2 regions of the Peribacillus sp. TH14 genome follow, and region 2 is predicted to be linked to the other one. Evidence: riboswitches for the same ligand, from Rfam matches in the RefSeq annotation. Region 2 holds a riboswitch; the other holds the start of a gene.
What was found. A riboswitch is a leader RNA that binds a small molecule or an ion and turns the genes downstream of it on or off. The one in region 2 is predicted to bind cobalamin.
Positions count from the first base shown of each region.

Region 1: linked by a shared signal. The riboswitch ahead of JFU50_RS08095 (hypothetical protein) and the one ahead of JFU50_RS10500 (ABC transporter substrate-binding protein) in region 2 are both predicted to bind cobalamin.

Region 1 covers NZ_JAEKEK010000001.1:1,669,382-1,680,551, reverse strand. Annotated here, with positions in the region: gene JFU50_RS08120 (quaternary amine ABC transporter ATP-binding protein) at 1,194-2,399, shown strand; gene JFU50_RS08115 (glycine betaine ABC transporter substrate-binding protein) at 2,404-4,131, shown strand; gene JFU50_RS08110 (hypothetical protein) at 4,312-4,494, opposite strand; gene JFU50_RS08105 (nucleoside hydrolase) at 5,087-6,001, shown strand; gene JFU50_RS30420 (hypothetical protein) at 6,903-7,103, shown strand; gene JFU50_RS08100 (ABC transporter substrate-binding protein) at 7,082-8,032, opposite strand; gene JFU50_RS08095 (hypothetical protein) at 8,036-8,542, opposite strand; cobalamin riboswitch at 8,741-8,960, opposite strand; gene JFU50_RS08090 (AAA family ATPase) at 9,162-10,118, shown strand; gene JFU50_RS08085 (DUF58 domain-containing protein) at 10,118-11,170, shown strand, end outside.
Region 2 covers NZ_JAEKEK010000001.1:2,159,366-2,170,535, reverse strand. Annotated here, with positions in the region: gene JFU50_RS10535 (histidine phosphatase family protein) at 1-231, opposite strand, end outside; gene cobS (adenosylcobinamide-GDP ribazoletransferase) at 189-980, opposite strand; gene JFU50_RS10525 (bifunctional adenosylcobinamide kinase/adenosylcobinamide-phosphate guanylyltransferase) at 977-1,552, opposite strand; gene cobD (threonine-phosphate decarboxylase CobD) at 1,525-2,598, opposite strand; gene cbiB (adenosylcobinamide-phosphate synthase CbiB) at 2,573-3,538, opposite strand; gene JFU50_RS10510 (heme ABC transporter ATP-binding protein) at 3,535-5,007, opposite strand; gene JFU50_RS10505 (FecCD family ABC transporter permease) at 5,013-6,068, opposite strand; gene JFU50_RS10500 (ABC transporter substrate-binding protein) at 6,031-6,999, opposite strand; cobalamin riboswitch at 7,178-7,354, opposite strand; gene JFU50_RS10495 (polysaccharide deacetylase family protein) at 7,442-8,305, opposite strand; gene JFU50_RS10490 (ABC transporter ATP-binding protein) at 8,433-9,275, opposite strand; gene JFU50_RS10485 (FecCD family ABC transporter permease) at 9,272-10,270, opposite strand; gene JFU50_RS10480 (ABC transporter substrate-binding protein) at 10,285-11,170, opposite strand, start outside.

The sequences.
Region 1 (11,170 bases), 490 kb from region 2:
TTCTTCATAAAAAGTAAAAACGAACTTCTAAAAGTGTAAGTTCGTTTTTTTTTGCCTGAGCGCTCTTTAGCTTCAAAACTCTTGCTTCATCTTCCATATTACACGCACAGAAATAACTACTTCACTTCATTGTTATTGATTCGTTTTTTATTTTCGGCCTTGAGTCTAACTTAGCCGACTCTTCTTTATGACTAGACGAAGGAGTGTAGGCAAGTAGTTGTTCTGGAGACACATAGGCGGATGAGGTCCATTGTGCACCCCTAAAGACCCTCTCAATACCCACTAGATTTATTTAACAGTGACCGCAAAGCGTCCCCATCGCTTGTGGGACAATTTCATTTTTTTAAAAAAGTTTGCAGGAAATTACTTTTGACGTTTCGGTAACGGCTTGAACCGTTGATAGATAAGGGTTTACAGAGGGTAGGTGGCCCTTTTATATGGGGCACCATTCTAACATGCATACGCTAGTTTTCCGCCCCACGTCATTTGAATTTCTATTCATTCTTTGTTAAGGTAATTAAGTACTTCAGGGGTTATATGTTTAGTCAAGTGCAAAGACTAAAGAAAACTCTAAGTGAAAAACCATTTATATTTCAGTTGGTATATGCTGTGTCTGCTAGTTTCCTCAGTTATAATTGTACCTCTTTTCCCTACTTGAAATGCTCAATTTATTAGACACATATTGAATTACTTATGGGAATATAAATTTTTTTCCTATGCGCTTTATGTTAAGTGAAAGCGTCACTTCCTCCTTTGTTTAGGTTATGAAGTACTTCAGGGGTTAGATGTTTAGTCCATTGATTGGATCAAAGAAAACTCTAAGTGAAAATCATTTATATTTCAGTTGGTATATGCTGTGCCTGCTAGTTTCCCCAGATGTGATTACACCTCTTTTCCCTACTTAAAATGCTCAATTAATCACACATATATGTTTCAAGCAATATACTTATGGGAATTATAAATTATTTTTTCGCACTTTGTGTCTAGTGCAAGCTGGCGATCATTAAACTGAGTCAAGTCCGCTTTTTTTTAAGAAAACTGATACGGGACAGAGAAAAATATAGGACGTATCGTTTATAGCCATTTTCATTTATTTCAAGGTACTTATGTTTTTATATTGATTACTCGCATAAAACGGGGGAATTCAGCAAAACTGAATATCATATGGGCAAATATTAGAATGAGGTGACTCGATGAAGCCGTATGTAGAAGTCAGAAATGTCTCGAAAATATTTGGCAAATCTCCAAAAGCAGCGACAGATTTATTGATGCAGGGTAAAACAAAGAAAGAAATATTGAAAGAAACAGGACAAACAGTCGGTGTTAATAATGTCAATTTTGAAATTTACCCTGGTGAAATTTTTGTCATTATGGGGCTGTCCGGAAGTGGGAAGTCAACTTTAATCCGCATGTTTAATCGTTTGATTGATCCAACAATTGGAGAAATCTTAATTGGGAATGAAGATATCGTGAAGATGAACGCTGCCCGATTAAGAGAAGTCAGGCAAAAGAAAATAAGCATGGTCTTCCAGAACTTTGCTTTATTTCCGCATAAAACGATATTGGAAAACGCTGAGTTTGGGCTCGAAATTCAAAAAGTAGATCCAACAAAACGTCAAGAAAAAGCGATGAAGGCTCTTGAAGCCGTTGGATTAAAAGGCTACGAAAATCAGCTTCCATCACAGCTTAGTGGCGGAATGCAACAAAGGGTTGGGTTAGCTCGGGCACTCGCAAGCGATACTGATATTCTATTGATGGATGAAGCCTTCAGTGCTCTTGATCCATTAATACGTAAAGATATGCAGGATGAATTGCTGGAAATCCAAGATCAGTACAAAAAAACGATCATTTTCATTACCCATGATCTTGATGAAGCATTAAGAATTGGAGATAGAATTGCTCTAATGAAAGATGGAAGTGTGATTCAATTGGGAACACCTGAACAAATCATGATGAATCCAGCCAATGAATTTGTCGAGAAGTTCGTTGAAGATGTTGATCTATCTAAGGTACTTACAGCCTCTCATGTGATGATACGGCCGGAGAAGATCGCAGTAGACAGAGGTCCGAGGGTTGCGCTGGAAATTATGCGTAAACAAGGGTATTCCAGCATTTTTGTTGTGGATAGAAAGAAGAAGTTATTGGGGGCCGTGACTGCTGAACAGGCTCGTCAGGCAATGAGCAATAACCAATCGATTTCTGAAGTAATGACAACTGATATCCCAACTGTTAAAGAGGATGAATTGCTTGGAAACCTTATGGATGTGATGGCAACTTCAAGTCTGCCAATATCAGTCATTGATGATGAGAATAGAATTAAAGGAATTCTTCTTCGTGGGGCCGTAATTGGCGCTTTAGCAGGTAATAAAGATTCCTTGAATGAAATGGAGAGTGAATAATTCAATGAATATTCCGAAAATCCCACTGGGAGCTTGGGTCGATTCTTTAGTGGATTGGATAACTATTGTATTTGCTGGATTATTTACACTTATTACGAATGGGATTGAGGGTCTATTGGATATCCTGGTCGATGTAATGAGTGCGGGACCATCCATCGTGTTAATCATCGTCCTAACCCTTCTGGTTACCTATACAAGCAGATGGCCATTAGGGATATTTACTTTTATTAGCTTACTATTAATCGATAATCTTGGTTATTGGGAATCGAGCATTCAAACACTGGCTATCGTTATATTGTCAGGATTCCTAACCATCCTTATAGGGATACCGATCGGAATATGGTGTGCCCAAAATAAAACGGTGCGCAAGGTCGTTACCCCAATCTTGGATTTCATGCAAACGATGCCTGCATTCGTTTATTTGATTCCTTCGATATTATTCTTTGGAATAGGGGTAGTGCCGGGGATCATTGCGTCATTCATTTTCGCAATCGCACCGACGATCCGTATGACCAATCTTGGGATTCAGGAAGTGCCCAATGATTTGATCGAGGCATCGGATGCTTTTGGTTCGACCAGCAGCCAAAAGTTATTCAAGGTACAAATACCATTGGCTACTCCAACAATCATGGCAGGCGTTAACCAAAGCATCATGCTGGCACTATCCATGGTAGTTACAGCTTCATTGGTTGGAGCACCCGGACTTGGGGCGGATGTCTACCGGGCTGTTAGCCAAATAAATGTTGGGCAAGGATTTGAAGCAGGTTTATCCATCGTGATCATTGCAATCATACTCGATCGTATCACGCAAAACCTTCGTAAACCAGCTTACGAACATATCGTTAGCCGGAAAATCATTTTTACAATACTGGCCCTACTAGTTGTGGGTACTGCACTATTCAGTACTTTTACAAAAGATACGGCTGTAAAAGGGGATAAAAATAGTTTTGCTGCCAAAGCCAATTATGAAATCATCGGAATTGAACCTGGAGCAGGATTGATGAAGTTGACTAAAACGGCTATAGATGATTATAAGCTGGATGATTGGAAGTTGGTTGAAGGGTCTTCAGCGGCAATGGTTGCTGAATTGAAAAAAGCGATTGATAAAAAAGAACCAATCGTGGTTACAGGATGGTCACCGCATTGGATGTTCTCGAAATATGACTTGAAATATCTCGAAGATCCGAATGAATCCTTTGGCGGGGCTGAAAATATTAACTCGATTGCCAGAAAAGGCCTTGAGCAAGATGCCCCAGGCGCTTATAAAATTCTTGATCAATTCTTCTGGGATACTAAAGATATGGAAGATGTAATGGTCAAAGTTACTGAAGGTATGTCTCCTTCAGAAGCAGCAGAAAAATGGATAAAAGAAAATCAGGACAAAGTATCCGAATGGACCAAAGGTGCTGAATCAGGAAATGGTGAAAAAATCAAACTGGTTTATGTTGCATGGGACACTGAAATTGCCAGCACAAATGTGATTGGCAAGGTTCTGGAACAGAATGGTTATGACGTAACATTAAGTCAAGTTGAAGTCGGACCAATGTTTGCCGGCGTTGCAAACGGAAGTGCGGACGCAATGGTGGCTGCATGGCTCCCGGGTACACATCTTGAATACTATAATAAGTATAAAGATGACATGGTTGACCTTGGACCAAATCTAAAAGGAACAAAAAATGGTCTGGTCGTACCAGATTATGTCGATATTGATTCAATTGAAGATTTGAAATAAGAAAAAACGAGGGATTTTCGGACATGAAAATTCCTCGTTTTTTTTGTGATAAAAATGTTTTAGGGAGGAAGTGAGCCTAAAATGTTGAATTAAAAGAGTTTAAACTTTAATAATTACATGCACTAATTAATGATTGCTGGCTAAAGGGAAGTGTATAAAGAGAAAAAGAATAAACGAATCCTAATTAATAGAAACAAATTTATTTTTCAATTCCTCTTCAGATACCACGATTTTACCTCGCAAATCTTCGGAAAGTAATACATAGCTTTTCACTCCTATGAACTCTGAATCGGAAATAATAAAGAACTTTGTTCCCTTTTTGTACGTAGAAGGATAATCTTCAATTAACTTTAACATCTTCATCTTTTTTCCACCTTGAATATCCATTAACTAATTAGAATGTAACAACTTTCTTTATACTGGTAACCTCATATTATCTATCTATTTATAGCCTTCAACTATTTGGCCTATTTTAAAAATGAAATCACGGATATTGAATTTAAATAAATATCTTTGAATTAATAATCCAATATAAGTATTTACTAGTCAAGAATACATTTAAGTAAATATCTTTAAATATTTTAAGAAATCAGATGAAAACCGGCAAGGTGAGGTTCACCAACTGGATCACCCAACAAGGTTGTACCATTTTGGATCATTTCTTTCATGTATTTACTGCTAAATTGTGGGGATTATCTGTTTTTCTTTTTAATTGTCTATTATAAATATTCTTAAACTTTCCGTGGAATAACCTTTAATTGAATGCTAAAATTTAGTTGGAAAACCGGTTTCTCTAATACATAAGAAAAGAAAAAATGGGATGTAACGGATGTAGATGTATCCAATCACTAGGGTGCTTCCAAAGTAACTGTATTGTAAGATCCAGTGTTTGTATAAGAAATTTTGTCAACGGTACTATCATCGTAATCCGTTTAAAAAGAAAGTGGGAAAATATATGAAACCAATAATATTTGATGTTGATACTGGGGTTGATGATGCCTTAGCGATGGCATACGCATTAAACTCTCCTGAATTGGACGTGCTAGGCTTTACAACTTGCTTTGGTAACGTGTCCGTAGCTGAATCGACTCGTAATACGCTGGCAGTTTTGGAAAAGGTAGAAAAGAATATTCCTGTTTATAAAGGAGCCAATCAAACATTGGTGCGTGGAATGAAGAAAAAGTATCCAAAGCATGTTCATGGAGAAGACGGTTTAGGAAATACACTTAAGAATGAACCAACTATTCAAGCATCACCGGGAAATGCAACCGATTTTATAATCAATCAGGTGAAAAGTCGCCCTCATGAAATAACGATTATTGCAGTTGGACCATTAACTAACATCGCTTTGGCCATTAAAAAAGCACCAGAAATTATTTCACTTGTTAAAGAGGTAGTGATAATGGGTGGTGCAGTAAAAGTACCAGGCAACGTAACGCCGTACGCTGAAGCCAATATCGTATCTGATCCTGAATCAGCTGATTATTTGTTTTCCTCAGGGATACCAGTCACCGTTGTGGGACTTGATGTAACACATCAAACGTTTTTACTAAGATCAAAGCTTGATGAATGGCGTTCGACTGGAAAAGGGACTGCCCAATTCTTTGCAGAAATGACCGAATTTTATATGAAGTCTTATGAAACTTTCAATCCAGGTATTGGAGGTTGTGCTCTTCATGATCCACTCGCAGTTGGAGTTGTGATTGATCCAAGTTTTGTGACTACAGAATGGATGAACGTTAAGGTTGTGACTGAAGGAGAAGAGACAGGTAGAACAATCGGTCAACATGAAGGTGTGGCAAGGATTCGCGTCTGTACAAAAGTAGATGCAGATCGATTTGTGAAACATTTCTTGGAACGAGTTATATAAGGACATGGACTCATGATGTGAGGCTCTAGCTTTGAACTTTAAAGAATATCGATTACTCTGCATGGGGATTACTAGTTAAGAGATATGCTCCGTTTGATACTTTTCAAAGTTAGCGGTTTTAACGTTTCATATTCACCTAAGGATCGTTTTAATCAACGGCTATAGGTAATAAATCAGCATTATATTTGCTGGAAAAAGGACATCCTTTCAATTGGATGTCCTTTTTCGATTTTCTTTCTGAAATGTTTTCATGAGCAGTTTCAAAATAAACATTTTTATGATCTAGAATTGATTACAGGTAACGCACAGTATTTTTAAGAGTGCGGGTGGAGTCCAACTTAATACTACAATCTCTTTAGGGAAAACACTTAAACGATATTGGCTTTTTTGTTTTTTTAAAATTAATCAATCGTTTGATTAATAAAATAATTGGAAGGATTAGTGAAAGTCTAAGGTTACTATTTTATGGGGAAAAGAAATGTATTTTCCATAATAGTCACGTATTCATGGGCATAAAGTTTTTATACTTATAAAACATGTAAAATAGTTGGCACTCGGGTGGTCTTCTTTTTTTGGAAAAAACAACAATGTAGTATAACGGAGCCTAAATAAAAAGGAAACCATTTAACTAAAGTTAAATGGTCCTTCGAAATAAATTTCAAAACTAATGTTTTTATAAGCTGTGTTTTTACTTTCAATGAAGTTCTCACATTGCTTTAAAAGGTATGTGAATACCTGTGTTCTTAAAACAGCCATACGGCTGTTTTTTTGCTACATACCTAGAAAGGTTTTAAGAATTCCTAAAAGAAGGGCGACTGCTAAGACCCATATAAAGAATTTTTTATACATGATCATTACCTCGAATTTTTTATGATTAGATTGCATTCATCTTAGCATAAAGATGAAAGAAGAGCAGGTGGTTCGTTATTTGCAAAGGGAGACCTTAAAAGAGAAATATAAGGGATTAGCGATGGAGGGCAGCTGCTCCAGGAGAGTGTGTGGTTGTAGTGATGGACTTAGGGAAGCAGAGGTAAAAAAGGAAAGGATGATCCAAGAACTTTGGAACATCCTTCTTTCGCATTATTTAAATAAGTCTGGATAAATGGTCTTTGCTGCGAGTTCTACAGCTTCACCAATCCTTGGCCCAGGACGTGACATAATATTTTCATCAAGTAGATAGACTTGATCATTTTTCACGGCGTTGATATCTTCCCAGCCTTTACGGGATTTAATTTCATCAACAGCATCATCTGCAAAGGTAGCAGTTGTAATGATAGCATTAGGGTTTCGTTTGACAATTTCTTCATCTGAAACTTTAACCCAGCCTTTTTGGTCGGCAAAGATGTTTTCAATGCCTGCAGTTTTTAGAATTTCTTGTTGGAAGGTTTCCGCTCCTGTTGTATAGATTTCTGGAGCTGGACTAATTTCAAAATAGGTTTGTTCCTTTTCATCTAATGTTTCAATTTTTTCCTCAACACTTGTAATTTGGGTTTGGATATCTTTCACCAATTCTTCGCCTTTTTCAGCTACGCCCATGACTTCAGCAATTTGCCCAATATCCCCATATACATCATCAAAATTTGTCGCGGATTTAATAATGAATACTGGGATTCCAGCATCTTCAAGTGGTTTCATCGTCGTTTCATCACCAATGGTATAAGCAATAATGGCATCTGGTTTTAAGGAAATAATTTTCTCTGCATTGATATTCACCGAATCGGAAACATGTTCAATATCCTTTGCTTCTTCTGGATAATTATCGAAGTCGGTCACGCCAACGACCTTATCTCCCAGCCCTAGTTCAAATAAAATTTCTGTATTACTTGGTTGAAGTGAAACTACTGTTTCCGGAACTTTATCAAATTTTATTTTCTTTCCAGTATCATCGGTAACGGTATAGGCTTTGACTTCTTCTGTCTTATTAGTGTCTTTCTTTTCCTTTGCCGTCTGGTCATCCGTTACTCCACATCCGGTAAGGAAAAGGGCAAGTATCAAGGTGGAAATCCAACTAAATCGTATGCTTCTCTTCATTATTTATTCCTCCGTTTTCTTCTTCATGGGTTTGGTTGGGTATGATTTACTGATAAAAGGAATCTCCTCAATACCATGTTGCTTATTGACGTAGACAGCCATCACGAATAGAACATTTGCAAGCAAATGGGCGTAATCAAAGAGAATTTCAGGGATTTCTATTTCTAAACTAACCTTGTGTAAAGCACGGACCGACTTTTTGGCTTCACTGCGGCAAGTATGCAGAACACAGGCGGCGGTTGAACCTTGCGGAAGCACGAATGTCTCAATATGCTCTTTAACTTCTGCGACATAATGGTCGTAGATGGCACTTAGACGTTTCAGATCATTGTCGGTAATGGCCAATTTCCCACGGACTGAACCATTTAAATGATAAGCCATCGGCAACAATTCCATTAAATCTCGGTATACATCCGGAACATCCTTTGTAAGCGAGGCGGCCAAGCCAATTTGTGTCGTCAAAGAGTCGGTACGTATTTCATAATCGACGGTAGACTCGGATTCGCGCATGTATGGATAGCATAAAAAACGAAAATCCTTTTTTGCCATAACTCTTCCTCCTCTTCATAGTTAGATGAATCACCTCAGTATCGCTTTTCTCAGCAAAAGAAAAAGCCGACCAAGGGCATTGGTCGGCATCAATCACCTATGTATCTGTAACAGAAAAAGATGGAAGATTGCCGTACAATCCTCCTATCTTCCGAAGAGCATAATACGATAAAAAAGGCAGGTCTCCTGGCCCGTGCGTCATTTTACTCTAAGAACCTTCCCATTTGAACAGGATGAATGGTTATCGATGTGAATCTTTATCCTCAAACAGTGGTATTTATCTTATTTCATTAGCACTTACAGTTGCGGAAACAGCTTCGGTTTTACACCAAATTCCCTATTAAGCTGACAAGTCAGCACCTTTTTCTGCAAGGTTTATATTCACTTAGCAACAGTTTACCATACCTTTTTCCTAAAGCAGTATGAATATTTTTAGAGAAATTCGTTTATGGTTTGCGAATTATCTAGTAAACTTACAATGTAAGGTTTAATTGGATGTTAATGTAAAACGCATATCGAGTATAAAGAATATATAATAGGTGTTATATAAGAGTAATAGGGTAATCTCAGGAGGTAGAGTATGATTTATAAGCAGGTAAATCAAAAACTGGAAAAGATTTTAGGGAATATTGAAAAAGTGATTATTGGAAAACGAGATATAGCAGAACTGAGCATCGTAGCACTTCTTTCTGGGGGGCATGTTTTATTGGAGGATGTTCCTGGTGTAGGTAAGACTGTCATGGTCAGAGCACTGGCAAGATCGATAGGCGCAAACTTTAAGCGTATACAATTCACACCTGATTTACTACCTTCAGATGTAACGGGTGTTTCAATTTTCAATCCAAAGGAACAAGAATTTATTTTTAGACCAGGACCAATCATGGGCCATATTATTTTAGCCGATGAGATAAACCGGACCTCGCCGAAAACACAATCTGCCTTGCTTGAAGCAATGGAAGAGGCAAGTGTGACGGTTGATGGGGTTACAAGGGGATTGGAGAAACCCTTTTTCGTTATGGCAACACAAAATCCCATTGAGTACGAAGGAACATACCCACTTCCAGAGGCGCAATTGGATCGTTTTCTATTAAAAATGAAAATGGGCTATCCGGGTGTTGACGAAGAAATTGAGGTTTTGCATCGAGCTCAATATGCCGCACCACTTGAAGAGTTAGAATCTGTGATTACTTTAGAGGAATTAATAGCTTTACAGGAAGAGGCTAAAGCAGTGATAGTGGATGACACGATAAAGCGGTATATTGTTAATTTGGCTAATCGATCTCGTACGCATGAGAGAGTATATTTAGGGGTGAGTCCACGTGGATCGATTGCATTGATGAAGGCGGCCCAAGCTTATGCACTTTTGCAGGGCAGAGATTATGTTCTACCGGATGATGTGCAATATTTAGTACCGTTCGTGTTTGCCCACAGACTTATCCTGAAGCCAGAAGCGAATTATGAGGGAGTGGATGCTGGCATGGTGATTCACGAGATTGTCGCGACGATTCAAGTGCCTGTGAAGAGAGCTGTGACCTAATGCGGAACTTGATCAGCATCTTAAAGGAAAACATGAGTGTGATTGGCTTGTTATTACTTATAGCGATTTCCTTTTCTTTTGCGATGTTTCAAGGCGGTTTTGTCAGTTGGTTTATTTTTTATACATTTTTGCCGTTCGCTGTGTACTCTACGATTCTACTTTTTTATCCGATTAATAACATTATCGTTGAGAGAAAGGTCAGTAAAAGAGAATGCCGAGCAGGCGATTCTGTAGAAATAGCTTTAACTGTTACCCGTAAAAACAGGCTGCCTCTTTTATATTTGATGGTAGAGGAAGAGTTGCCGAAGGAATTGGAAAATAGGGGGATGCAAAGAAAAACACTTGTCTTTCCTGGTTTCAGGCATACATTCAGTATGACATATACTTTGAACAATTTGCCACGGGGTGAGCATACATTTCAAACAATCCGTTTCAGGACAGGAGACTTTTTTGGCGTCTTTGAAAAGGAAGCGACATATAGTTCACCTTTAAAAATCACTGTTTTCCCTTCATATCATGAGCTTACCTACAGAGATCTTGAGCGTGTATTCAATCAGGGACAAGTGGGATCAACAAAAAAAACACAGCGAGAACAATCAGTAGTATCTGGAGTTAGAGAGTATCAGCCAGGTGATCAGTTATCCTGGATTAACTGGAAGGCAACGGCTAGAACAAGTGAAATCATGACAAAGGAATTTGAAGTTCAGAAAAACCGTGATGTGTTTATCATACTTGATAATCAGGAATCGCTTTTCTTCGAAGAAGCAATTGTAATGACGGCTTCCTTTGTACATGCCATGTTAAAAAAAGGCATAGAGATTGGTTTCGCTAGTACGGGATCGAGGCAAATCTTACCGACTGGAGGAGGCAATAACCAGAAACGAAAGATTTTTTACCGCCTTGCTAAAGAAAAACCGAGTAGGATAACCACTTGGAACGGGATCATAAGGAAGGAAATTCTGCCGGCCAACGCAGCTGTGATTTTCATTGTCTCGGAATTAACATTAGAAAAGGTAGAAGTATTGAGTGCATTCCGCGCTAATCAAGGATTA
Region 2 (11,170 bases):
AGGGTGTTTTATCGGAACAACATCTGGAAACAACAGTCTTGCGGTTTCAATACAACGAGGCAAATCACTCGTGTGAATCTTTTCATACTGTGGGTAAGAGCCCCTTAAGTCTAGAATTTCCTTTTCTCCTTTCAGACTTAATGGAGAATCTGTCCAGCCTAAATAGGATCTTCGCTCATTTGCTTCTGTCAGCCCATGGCGAAGTAGTGTAATAGCCACAGAATCAGCCATAACCAAAGCTCAACTCCTTCCACGGATGCTCCCAATACATCCCCCGTTATCCCACCGAACCAACTAACGATTTTCCGCTTTATATACAATAGGAAGAGTAGAGCAGCCAGACACATGATAAAAAATAAAGTGACCAGCTTGAAATCGATGCTCCATGCAACCGCAAAACTCACAATAAAATACAACCAATAAATATATAAACTGTTTTTCCTTACTGCACTTTGAAAGAAAGCACCAAGTCCCTCTTTTTTTGCCAAGGGCATCCGGCTAAGTAAATAGCCCATCACACATTTACTTAAAAGTGGAAGACTAATAATTAAAAAGTATGTCCACTCATTGACTCTATCGACGATTTCATAAATAAATATAAACCGGGCGGCCAAAAGTACGATGACGGAGATGACACCGAATGCTCCTGTCCTGGAATCCTTCATGATTTCTAGACGCCTCTCTTTATCCTGATAGGAAAAGAAGGCATCACTTGCATCAATCCAACCATCGAGGTGCAAACCGCCTGTTAATGCCATCGTTAAAAACCAAACCACAAACGCAATCGAAAGGGATGACAATGGGGTCCATTCTACTAACGCGTATAAAACACCTCCCAATATCAAGCCTAGGAAAAGCCCTACTAAAGGAAAGGTTTGAATCGCACGGTGGATATATTTCTTATCCATCGGTAGCTGTTTCTTTATTGGGAACACGGTAAAGAACTGCAGGTTAATCAAGAATCCAATCCATCCGTTCATTCCTGCATGCACCCTTTCATCAATAACGGAATCCCTGATTCAACAAGATAAGCCTCATCTGCCTGTTCGACGACCGCTTGATGAAGCAGGCCAAGTATTTTTCCGTATATATGGAGGAACTCATTTTGAAAAATCGGCTCCTGTACCACTTCGTTGCTTACGATTATCAAACAGCTGGCTTGTTTTCTTATCTCATTAATTCCGCTGATTATTTTTGTGAAAACACTATGTAAAAACTCCTTTTCAAGCGGTATATTGGGACCGAATAATTCATTATCGAGTAGGGTTGTCAGGCAATCGAGTAGGATTATTGAATCTTGATTTAGATCTGCACCTATCCGTGTAATATTCGTCGAGTATTCCCAAGTCCTCCAAGCAATTGGACTACTTTTGCGATCCCTTTGGTGCCGGCGGATGCGTTCTTCCATTTCAGCATCACTGACTCGGCCACAAGCGAGGTAATGCAAGTTCCCACTCAATTGGATTGCATATTCTATTGCCTTTTTTTCTGCAAAACGGCTTTTACCGCTCCGGACACCACCGGTTATAAAACAGAGCCTAGAGTTCTCCACTGTCTTACCCCCTCCATTAGCATGGCATTATCACGCTCACTCTTCACTGCGAACCGGAGCCACATTCCATCTAACCCTGGAAAATTATACGTATGACGTGGTACGATGCCCTTTTTTAATAAAAAAGGCAAAAGGGATAAGGATTCATCTTTCACTAAATAAAAATTGACCGTGCTATTTGAGACAATCAACTCATGCTCTTCATAAAACCGGAAAAGTTTCTGCTTTTGGAATTGAATATACGCTCTTGTTTTTTCTATATATTCTTCTTCAGCAAGGCAGATTTTCCCGACTTCTAATGCCACATGATTGACGCTCCAATGCGATTTATAGGTTTTTGCCTGATTTATGATATCTGGTGCCGCCAGCAAATAACCCAACCTCAAGCCTGGAATTGCAAAAATTTTCGTCATTGATCGTAGAATCAGTAAATGAGGGAATTGCGTAATTAAAGAAGCATAAGTAAAGGCGTTTTCCGTAAAATCATAAAAAGCCTCATCCAAAACAACCAGACAATTTGCTTTTCCGCATTCTTTGATTAATTCCCTAACTGCTTCTTGCTTAAATGAAATCCCTGTCGGATTATTAGGCGTACATAAAAAAATCGCGTCATATTCAGGTAATTGAGGAATCAATCGATCGAGATCTAGTTGCCACTCAGGTGCATCAAGTTGATGAAAGTCTACCTCGCATTCGGCTGCTAAACAAGCTTCTGCATATTCCGCAAATGCAGGCTGAATGATTAAGACCTTTTTATTGGCTAACCTGTTCGCTACCAACATTATTATTTCCGCACCACCGTTACCTACCAAAACGGATTGCTCAAGAAGCGCTTCTTTTTTTGCAATTAATTTTGTCAATTCAACGGCATGCGGATCTGGGTAATTTAAGATTCCTTCGAAGAATTCGGACCACCGTTCCTTTATACATAAAGGAGGACCCAATGGGTTGATATTAGCACTAAAATCGAGAACCGATTCAGGCATTTCAATTTCCAGCGCTTCGTAAAGATAATGCGGATTAGAGCCATGAGAAGGTAATGCCAAGCGTAAGTCCCCCTAACCAAAGCATCAGTAAAAATATAAAAGATGTCCGATGCATGATGGTAATCGTTTTTTGTATATGTATTGCTTCTAATGGAACAAGTGGAACGCCCATCCTAGCACGGTCAGAAACTACTCCTTTGTACATATTCCGGCCGCCAAGCTGTACACCCAAAATTGCAGCAACGCCTGCTTCACACCACCCACTATTCGGGCTTGGGTGCTTTTTCGCATCATTGAACAAAATCTTCCATCTAGCCCCCAAGCTATGATAGCTGGATTTCGAGCTTAGCAGCATCAAGAAACCAGTGAGGCGACTAGGAATCCAGTTCACGATATCATCGAGCTTAGCTGAAGCCCAGCCAAATTGTCCATATTTATCATTTTTGTAACCAACCATTGAATCGCAGGTATTAATTGCCCTGTACATCATCGCGAGTGGAGCACCGCCAATTGCTGCCCAAAACAGTGGAGCCGTAACTCCATCACTCGTATTTTCAGCTACGGTTTCTACAGTGCCTCTGACTATTTCGGATTCATCAAGTTCAGCAGTATCACGACCGACAATATAGGAAAGCTTTAGCCTCGCTTCAGGAAAAGCTTGTTTATTCAGTGGATGACACACATCCATTCCTGCCTGCTTTAAGCCCTTCTGAGCAATCGTCGTAGAAATAACAACAGCTTCCCATAAAATTCCCGCAAGCGGATGGATAAGATAAGCTAAATAGACAGTTAGACCTGTTGCCAATAACACCAGTGTTAAAACAATTACCAGCATGAAGAGGCCATTTCGCTTTTTATGTGTACCTCTATTGAATGCATGATCCAACTTGCTTATCAACGTTCCTATCCATTTAACGGGATGTGGCCAATTTGGTGGATCACCTATTAATAGATCAAAGAAAAAAGCCAGTGTAACAGCAAAAAGGTGATGGTAAATCATAGTTCCTCAATCCGTTTCCGATTTTTCTTTATTGCTTCTACGGTACAATCATATACACCGCGACTGATCAACTTCCCTAGCGGAGTAATGGTGCCTGCATATTGAAGTGCCTTCCCTCTTTGGGTTGCGGCAATCAAAATACTGTCTGTCGAAGTTCCTGTCGCCACTGTATTTGTCACCTTATCCAAAACACGCAAATCATGAAGCGCTTTTACTTTTGCCTCGGTCGCGGTGACAATGCTGTGGATAAAGGCCTCTTCTGCCAAGTGCCCATTTACAAAGATCCATGTATTTATGGTTCCTGGAGTGGAAATCCAAGAATGTTGGTCAGCTAAAGAGGCGTCGATGGCATTCCCTACTCCAGCCGTCACAATGATAAAAACCGAGAAATCATCATCTCTTAAAAACTTGAAGGCCACCGTATCGAGAAAGACAGCTGTCATCATTCCGACCGTTTCCTGCGGTTCAAAACCGTGTGTTTTTAAAAAGTCAGCCATTTCAGCAAAATGATCCTCGTAATTATAATCACGATGGACATGCCTATTCACGAAATGTTGATGCCAGCCCGTTCCTGAACCGGTCACACCAGAAGACATCGTTCTAAGCGGAATTGGTGAATTCAATTGAATTATTTCGTTGCCCACCGTCAAATAGGTTTCATCAATTTCCAAAGGTGCGAAATCACAGACATGCTTTTCCGGGACAATGAACATTTGCGGCTTCGGTAGGGCAGGATGCGGATGTTTTTCAATCGTCGTCCGGTATACCTCCTGGATCCGTTCCTGTTGGAGCACTTCATTCGGCACATTAATGACTTGAATTTGTCCTTTTTCAAGCAACATCAGCCGATCACAGTACAAGCCGGCCAAATTCAAGTCATGGAAGATTGAGATAACTGTTAGCTCCAGCTCCTTGGCCATTTTCCTCATTAAATCAAGAAGCTCCTTTTGATAGGAAAGATCCAAGTGGTTCGTTGGTTCATCTAAAAAAAGAATTTCCGGTTCTTGGGCAAGTGCTTGTGCCAATAAGACCCGCTGTCTCTCACCGCCTGATAATCGTTCAAAATGAAGATCCTGAAAATCCGCGACTCCCGTTTGCTTCATCACACGTTGGACAATCACCTCATCCTCAGAAGTCCAACTATGAAACCAGCCTGTTTGGTGAGCATAACGGCCAAGAGAAACAGTCTCTTTTACCGTATAAGAAAAGGCTAATGAGGAATGTTGAGGCAACACGGCTATAACTTGTGCAAGTTGTTTGGCCGAATACTCCTTCAAGTCTCTTCCCCTTATTCGTATGCTTCCTACCTTATAATCGAGAACCCCGCTAAGCATACTTAATAGCGTCGTTTTTCCGCTGCCATTTGGACCGAGAATCCCAAATAATTCCCCTTTATGTACGTCAAAAGAGACAGAGTCCAAAACAGCTTTATTGCCATATCCACCTGTTAACCCTTTAACTTCAAGCATGAATTCTACCCTTCTCTCCGTCTCTTTAATAAAATCAGGGCAAATGCCGGGGCCCCGATAAGTGAGGTAATTACACCAATCGGCAGTTCCGAAGGTGCAATAATCGTCCTTGCTACAAGGTCAGCCAAAATTAAAAATCCGCTTCCTACGAGCAAAGATAACGGCAACAAATGCTTATGATCTGGCCCCCAAATCCTACGAACCAAATGAGGAATAACCAATCCTACAAAGCCAATCGTTCCCGAAACAGCAACAGCTGCCCCAGTTAATATCGAACCAGCTATCAGAATCCACATTTTTCTCCGCTGAACATTCACACCCAAATGCTTTGCACGATCTTCCCCAAACGTCATCGCATTCAATTCTTGGGTATTCATAATCAAGATCAACGAACCAATGATAAAAAACGGCAAAATAATCGCGATATAATTCCAGCCGCGCATTGAAACGCTTCCCATCAGCCATCCGATGATTTGTCTTAATTCCTCGCCCGTCAACGCAATCATTAATGAGATGAAGGCACTTAAAAACGAGCTGAAAATGATTCCGGTTAAAATAATTGTTTCTACTTTCATCGATCGATCCATTTTTCTCGCAAAAGTTAGCACACAGAAAATCGTAAGCAATGAAAACATAATACTTAACGCCGGTAGGGTATATAAACCGATCAACGGCAATGATATATTCAAAAACAATGTCAATACAGCGCCTACTGATGCTCCTGATGAAATCCCTAATGTGTAGGGGTCAGCAAGCGGGTTCCTGAGCAGTCCCTGAAAGGCTGCCCCGGCAATCGCAAGCGAAGCCCCAACCAAACCTGCAAGTAATACACGTGGCAGGCGGATGTTCATTACGATATTCGTCAGCATCACATCTGGCTCAACTGAGATTGGTAAATGAAAAAATTCCTTGCCGATAATTTGTATAAGCGCGGGAATCGGTACTGACACCGAACCAAAGGAAATGCCAATCGTCATTGCGAAAAGCAAAAACAATAACGCAATCAAATAAGCAAACGCCCACTTAGTTGTCAAATAGGTTCGGATAGACTGATTTGGCAAGTTCCTCTACTCCCTCTATTAAGCGTGGACCAGAACGGGTCACTAAGTCAGAATGGACATCAAAGACTTGACCATCCTTAACAGCAGCTACATCTTCCCATCCTTTTCGGCCCGTCACTTCACTGATTGGATCTTTTGTATAATAACCATATGTTGTAATAATGACATCCGGATTTGCAGCAATCATAGACTCTTCGTCAATTTTCGCCCACCCGTCCAATTCGGCTGCTGCATTTTTCGCTGAAATTATGTTAAGCATTTCATTCATGAATGTATTTTTTCCAGGTGTATAAATATCCGGTGATGGCGAAACCTCTACTAGAACGGTTTTTCTTTCCTCATCCTTAACGGATTTAGCTTTTTCCTGAATTTTCTTCAGTTTCGTTTTCATATTCGCAACGATTTCTTTTGCCTTATCATGTTCTCCCGTTGCCTGTCCAATCATATCAATAGACTCATACACTTCGTCAAAGCTTTGTGCATCATTGACTACAAGGACATCTATTCCAGCATCCTTAAGCTGCTGCAATCCCTCATTCGAATTATGGGCACTGGATGCATGAGCAAGAACAAGATCAGGCTTTAAGGAAACGATTAACTCCGTGTTCATTTCCATTCCGCCAACTTTTTCAATTTCTTTCGTTTCTTCCGGGTAATTATCATTGTCGGATACACCAACAACCTTTTTACCCAAACCAAGTGCAAAGACCACTTCTGTATTACTTGGTATCAATGTAACAATTTTCTTTGGTTGTTCTTCTATCGTTACTTTTTCACCCGTTGCATCTTTTATCGTAATCGGGAAAGCTTGGTTTTCAGTATGATTCGTTTGTTGCTTTTCTTTCGTTCCTTCTTTTGATGTATCATTGCAACCAACCATCATACCTGCAGTTAGTAACATCACTAGAATCAGACCATAGATTTTCTTCATTTTACATCCCCCACAATCTTTTAATTCAATTTCCGACCACCTAAAGAAAACGCACCCTGAAGTGAAGAAGCGAATTTCAAAACAAAAGCATCTCCCGTCAAACGGAAGATGCTTGTATGGCAACAATATAATTACGGACTCAGAAGGTCTGCCACACACCTTCCCATCCGCGTAGGTTACAGGTGTACGAATCTTGGCAGGTCTCCTGGCTAATGGTCATCGTCAACGGCACCTTCCCATATCTCACATACAGTGGTACACAGCCGCTAACTCCCATTTACAGTGGCGGGACCGCGTTGGTATTTCACCAACTTCCCTTTTAAGTCATTAAGACACCAAATCGTTCATATGTATATAATTTTCACTGCTTTTCATTATACACTATGTAAGAAATGATTATTATATGATTTTTCAGACTGATTCCGAAATACCTTGTCTTCAATTAATAACGTGATGCATTTTCAATCAGCGCTGCAAATCCATCGACTGATAATCCGGGTGAAATCCGAACTCGGTGCAGTGCATGCATCCCTTGGTCCCTTGAAGCTCCACCAGCTTCGGTGGTTACTGCCATCTTGTATCCAGCTTCTTCTGACAACCTAAGGCTCTCCTCGTTATACCGACCAACAGGATATGAAAGTACTGTCGTGTCCTGTTGGAGAATACGATCGAATAAATCCTTTGACTGTACCATTTCAGCTTCCTGCTGCCCTACCGTCATACGGTTAAGCTCAAGATGGTTGATAGTATGACTTTCAATAGAAATCCCATTCTCGCTCATCTCCACCATTTGTTCTTCCGTCAGGTGATGACTTTTTTCAATAGATTTCCCGATCATAAAAACAGTAGCTTTCATATTATATTCTTTTAATATAGGAAAAGCCTCCGTGTAATTATCTGTATAGCCATCATCAAAAGTAAGCCAGACACACTTTTCACTTGGCATCCGATTTTCCGTTAAAACAAGAAATGCTTCCCTAGGGGATAATGTATAGTAATCATTCTCCCGAAGCCAGTTCATTTGTGATTGAAATTCCTCTCTTGGTACCCGAAGGTTATTACCTTCAGAAATACTATGATACATCAATATTGGAAGTTGAACCGTGGACTCGGCTCTTATCCAGTTTCTCGTATCGATCTGTTCAGGATATAATCTGTCCTCCGAATTCTGCCCGACGTCATTCTCCGCTGCTGCAACCACTTCAATGTTATCTTCCGCAATCGGTGCAGCCGTCTTTGTACCTATATTCTCTAAAACCCCTTGTGAGCATGAAGGCAAAATTAAAATTCCCAGCAATGCTACCATCAATAAAACTCTGTATTTTCCCACTATCATTCTCCTAATTTTTTCTAGCATAATAGTACCAGAAAACTAGTAAATAATAAAGTATTCCATTTAGCGAAAAAAAAGGCAACCCGGTGGCTGCCTTTTTTTAACTAGTAAATCGACAAGTATTTTGATCACGCGGAATGCCTAAATCTTTCGGCACCATCGTTTCAATAAAAAAGTTCTCATCTTCTTCATAAATAATCTTCTTCATTTCAATTCCGAAGTATTCCTTCATCCGGGATTCTGTCATGACTTCCTGGACTTCTCCGTAAACGACCGGCTTTTGTTTGGCTGTCATTAACACATGGTCAGCAAGGAAAAACGCATGGTTTGGGTAATGCGTGTTTATGATACAAGAGATTTTCTTTTCTTGTGACAAACGCTTTAATGTCTGTAAAATCACAACCTGCTTTTGAACATCAAGATGGGATTCCGGTTCATCGAGAATGAGCACTTCCGGGTCTGATACCAGCGTACGTGCAATCAACGCTAGTTGCAACTCACCACCACTGACTGTATTGCAGGACTTCCCAGCAAGATGGTCAATCCCTACAGTTTCCAGGGCTAGGTGAGCGGCTTCACGGTCCTTCACGGAAGGCTGGGCAAGCGCACTGATGTATGGGGCTCTTCCCATAATGACCAATTCTTCGAGTGTAAAACCAAATACCATTTTATGCGCCTGCGGAACATAACCAATCCGTTTCCAGACGGTTTTGCGTGAAAGCGAAGGAAGCGGCTTTCCATCAATGAGCGTTTGACCTTTTTTCCAGTCCAGAAGACCTGTGATGCATTTTAACATCGTTGTCTTTCCTGCACCGTTTGGTCCTAGTATCGCCATTATCTCTCCGTCATTCAGCGAAAAGTTAATGTCTGTTTGGTAAAGGTAAGGAACTTCTTCTTTTTTCCGAGCATAAAAGTAATTTCCTCCCTGCACCTCAATTCTCATGACCAGCCACCTCCTGTTTTTCTAAGCAATATTGCGAAAAATGGTGCACCTATAATTGCCGTCAAGATTGAGAGTGGAATTTCTGTAGCCGTTACCGAGCGAGCCAGATTATCAATCAACAATAAATAGGCTCCACCGATTGAAAGAGATACTGGTAAGACTAGTTGATTGTTATTACCAACTAGCATTCTTGCAACGTGAGGAATAATTAACCCAACCCAGCCAATGATACCGCCTATCGCAACTGAGGCAGCAGTAATAAGTGTTGCGCCAAAAATAACTGTCCATTTCAAACGTGTTACTGGAATACCAAGTGATTTAGCTTCATCCTCAGGCAACGTCAATAAATTTATTCTCCAACGAAGGGAATATAGAATCAGAATGCCCACAAGGATAATCGGTCCCCCGATATACAAGTCCTTATATGTTGCCGTACCAAGACTTCCCATCAGCCAGTAAGTAATCGCTGGCAGTTTTGCTTCCGGGTCAGCGACGAATTTAATCAAGGAAATCAACGCCTGGAATAATGCCGATGTAACGACACCAGCCAGAACAAGCATGAAAACAGGTGAATCTTTTTTTCCGCTAATCACGAAGGTAAAGACGATTGCCGCTAGGCCGAAACCAAGTGCCATCACTTGTGTAGCGAAGCCATGACCTAGTAATAGAATCCCAAGGGAAGCCCCAAACCCGGCACCAGCCGAAACCCCAAGGATATCCGGACTAACCAACGGGTTGCCAAACATACCTTGGAATGAGGCACCTGCGATTGAAAGACCAGCACCTATTAACAAGGCAAGCAAAATACGCGGCAGGCGTATTTGCAGGACCACTGTTTCTTCCATCTGCGTCCAAGTATGGTCAATTGGAAGAAAAGTTGATAGTAATATCTTGATTTGAGTCCCTAAATCCATTCCGTAACGTCCAATGCTTAGAGACAAAATAACCATAGCAATTGGTAAAATCCAGAACAGGAGCGTTTTCCATTTTTTCATATTCATTCCCTACTTTACTGTTTTGCAGCATCAGAAGAAGGGTGCAGAATATTCTCTACTTGTTCTTCCGTTACATCGTAATCATAGAATTCTGAATAATAGTCTGTGATTTCTTTCTTCATATCATAGTCAAATAGTTCAGGATGATTTTTCTGTGCCATCCACTCCAACATAAGCGGCGCATCCCCACTTGGCGGGAACCATCTGTAAATACCCAGAGGAATTTTATAAACATTTCCTGCTTGCACAGCCTTTACCTGACTCCAGTCTTGACCTTCAAATACATTGTTTGTTAGGTCTTCAGGTTGTGTAGTTGAAAAGTTTGTAATGTAAATAATATCGGGATTCCACTTATAAATTTGCTCCATATTCACTTCTTTTGTTCCGGTAACTTCTTCTGCCGTAACGTCGTATGCTCCTGTTGCGTTTAGCCATTGATTACTAAAGAAGTTTTTACCGCCAACCATAATGCTTTTATCGCTGTGTTGGTATAGTATTAATGCTCTTGGCTTATCTTTCTCTTTGATACCATCCAATTTTTCATCCAACTCAGCTTGGACCTTTTTGCCTTTTTTCAAGAACATGTCCGTTCTCTCAGTTGTTCCAGTAATGTCACTCGTCACTTTCAACCAACTGTTAAAAGTCGCTAATGGTTCAGCTGCCGCTACATCAATAGCACTTAAGGCCACCACAGAAACGCCTGCATCCTCTAATTTATCAATAGATTTTTGATTCTGTGAGTTTTCAAAATAAAGCTGCGGATTGATTTTCAATAATTCTTCTACGTTCACTTCACCATTTTTAATAAACGACGTATCCGCTTTTAAAATATCCGGCGACATGTCAGCAAGAATGGAATTCTCCGCAGCATTATAAGCATTCGGATGTAATCCAACAACT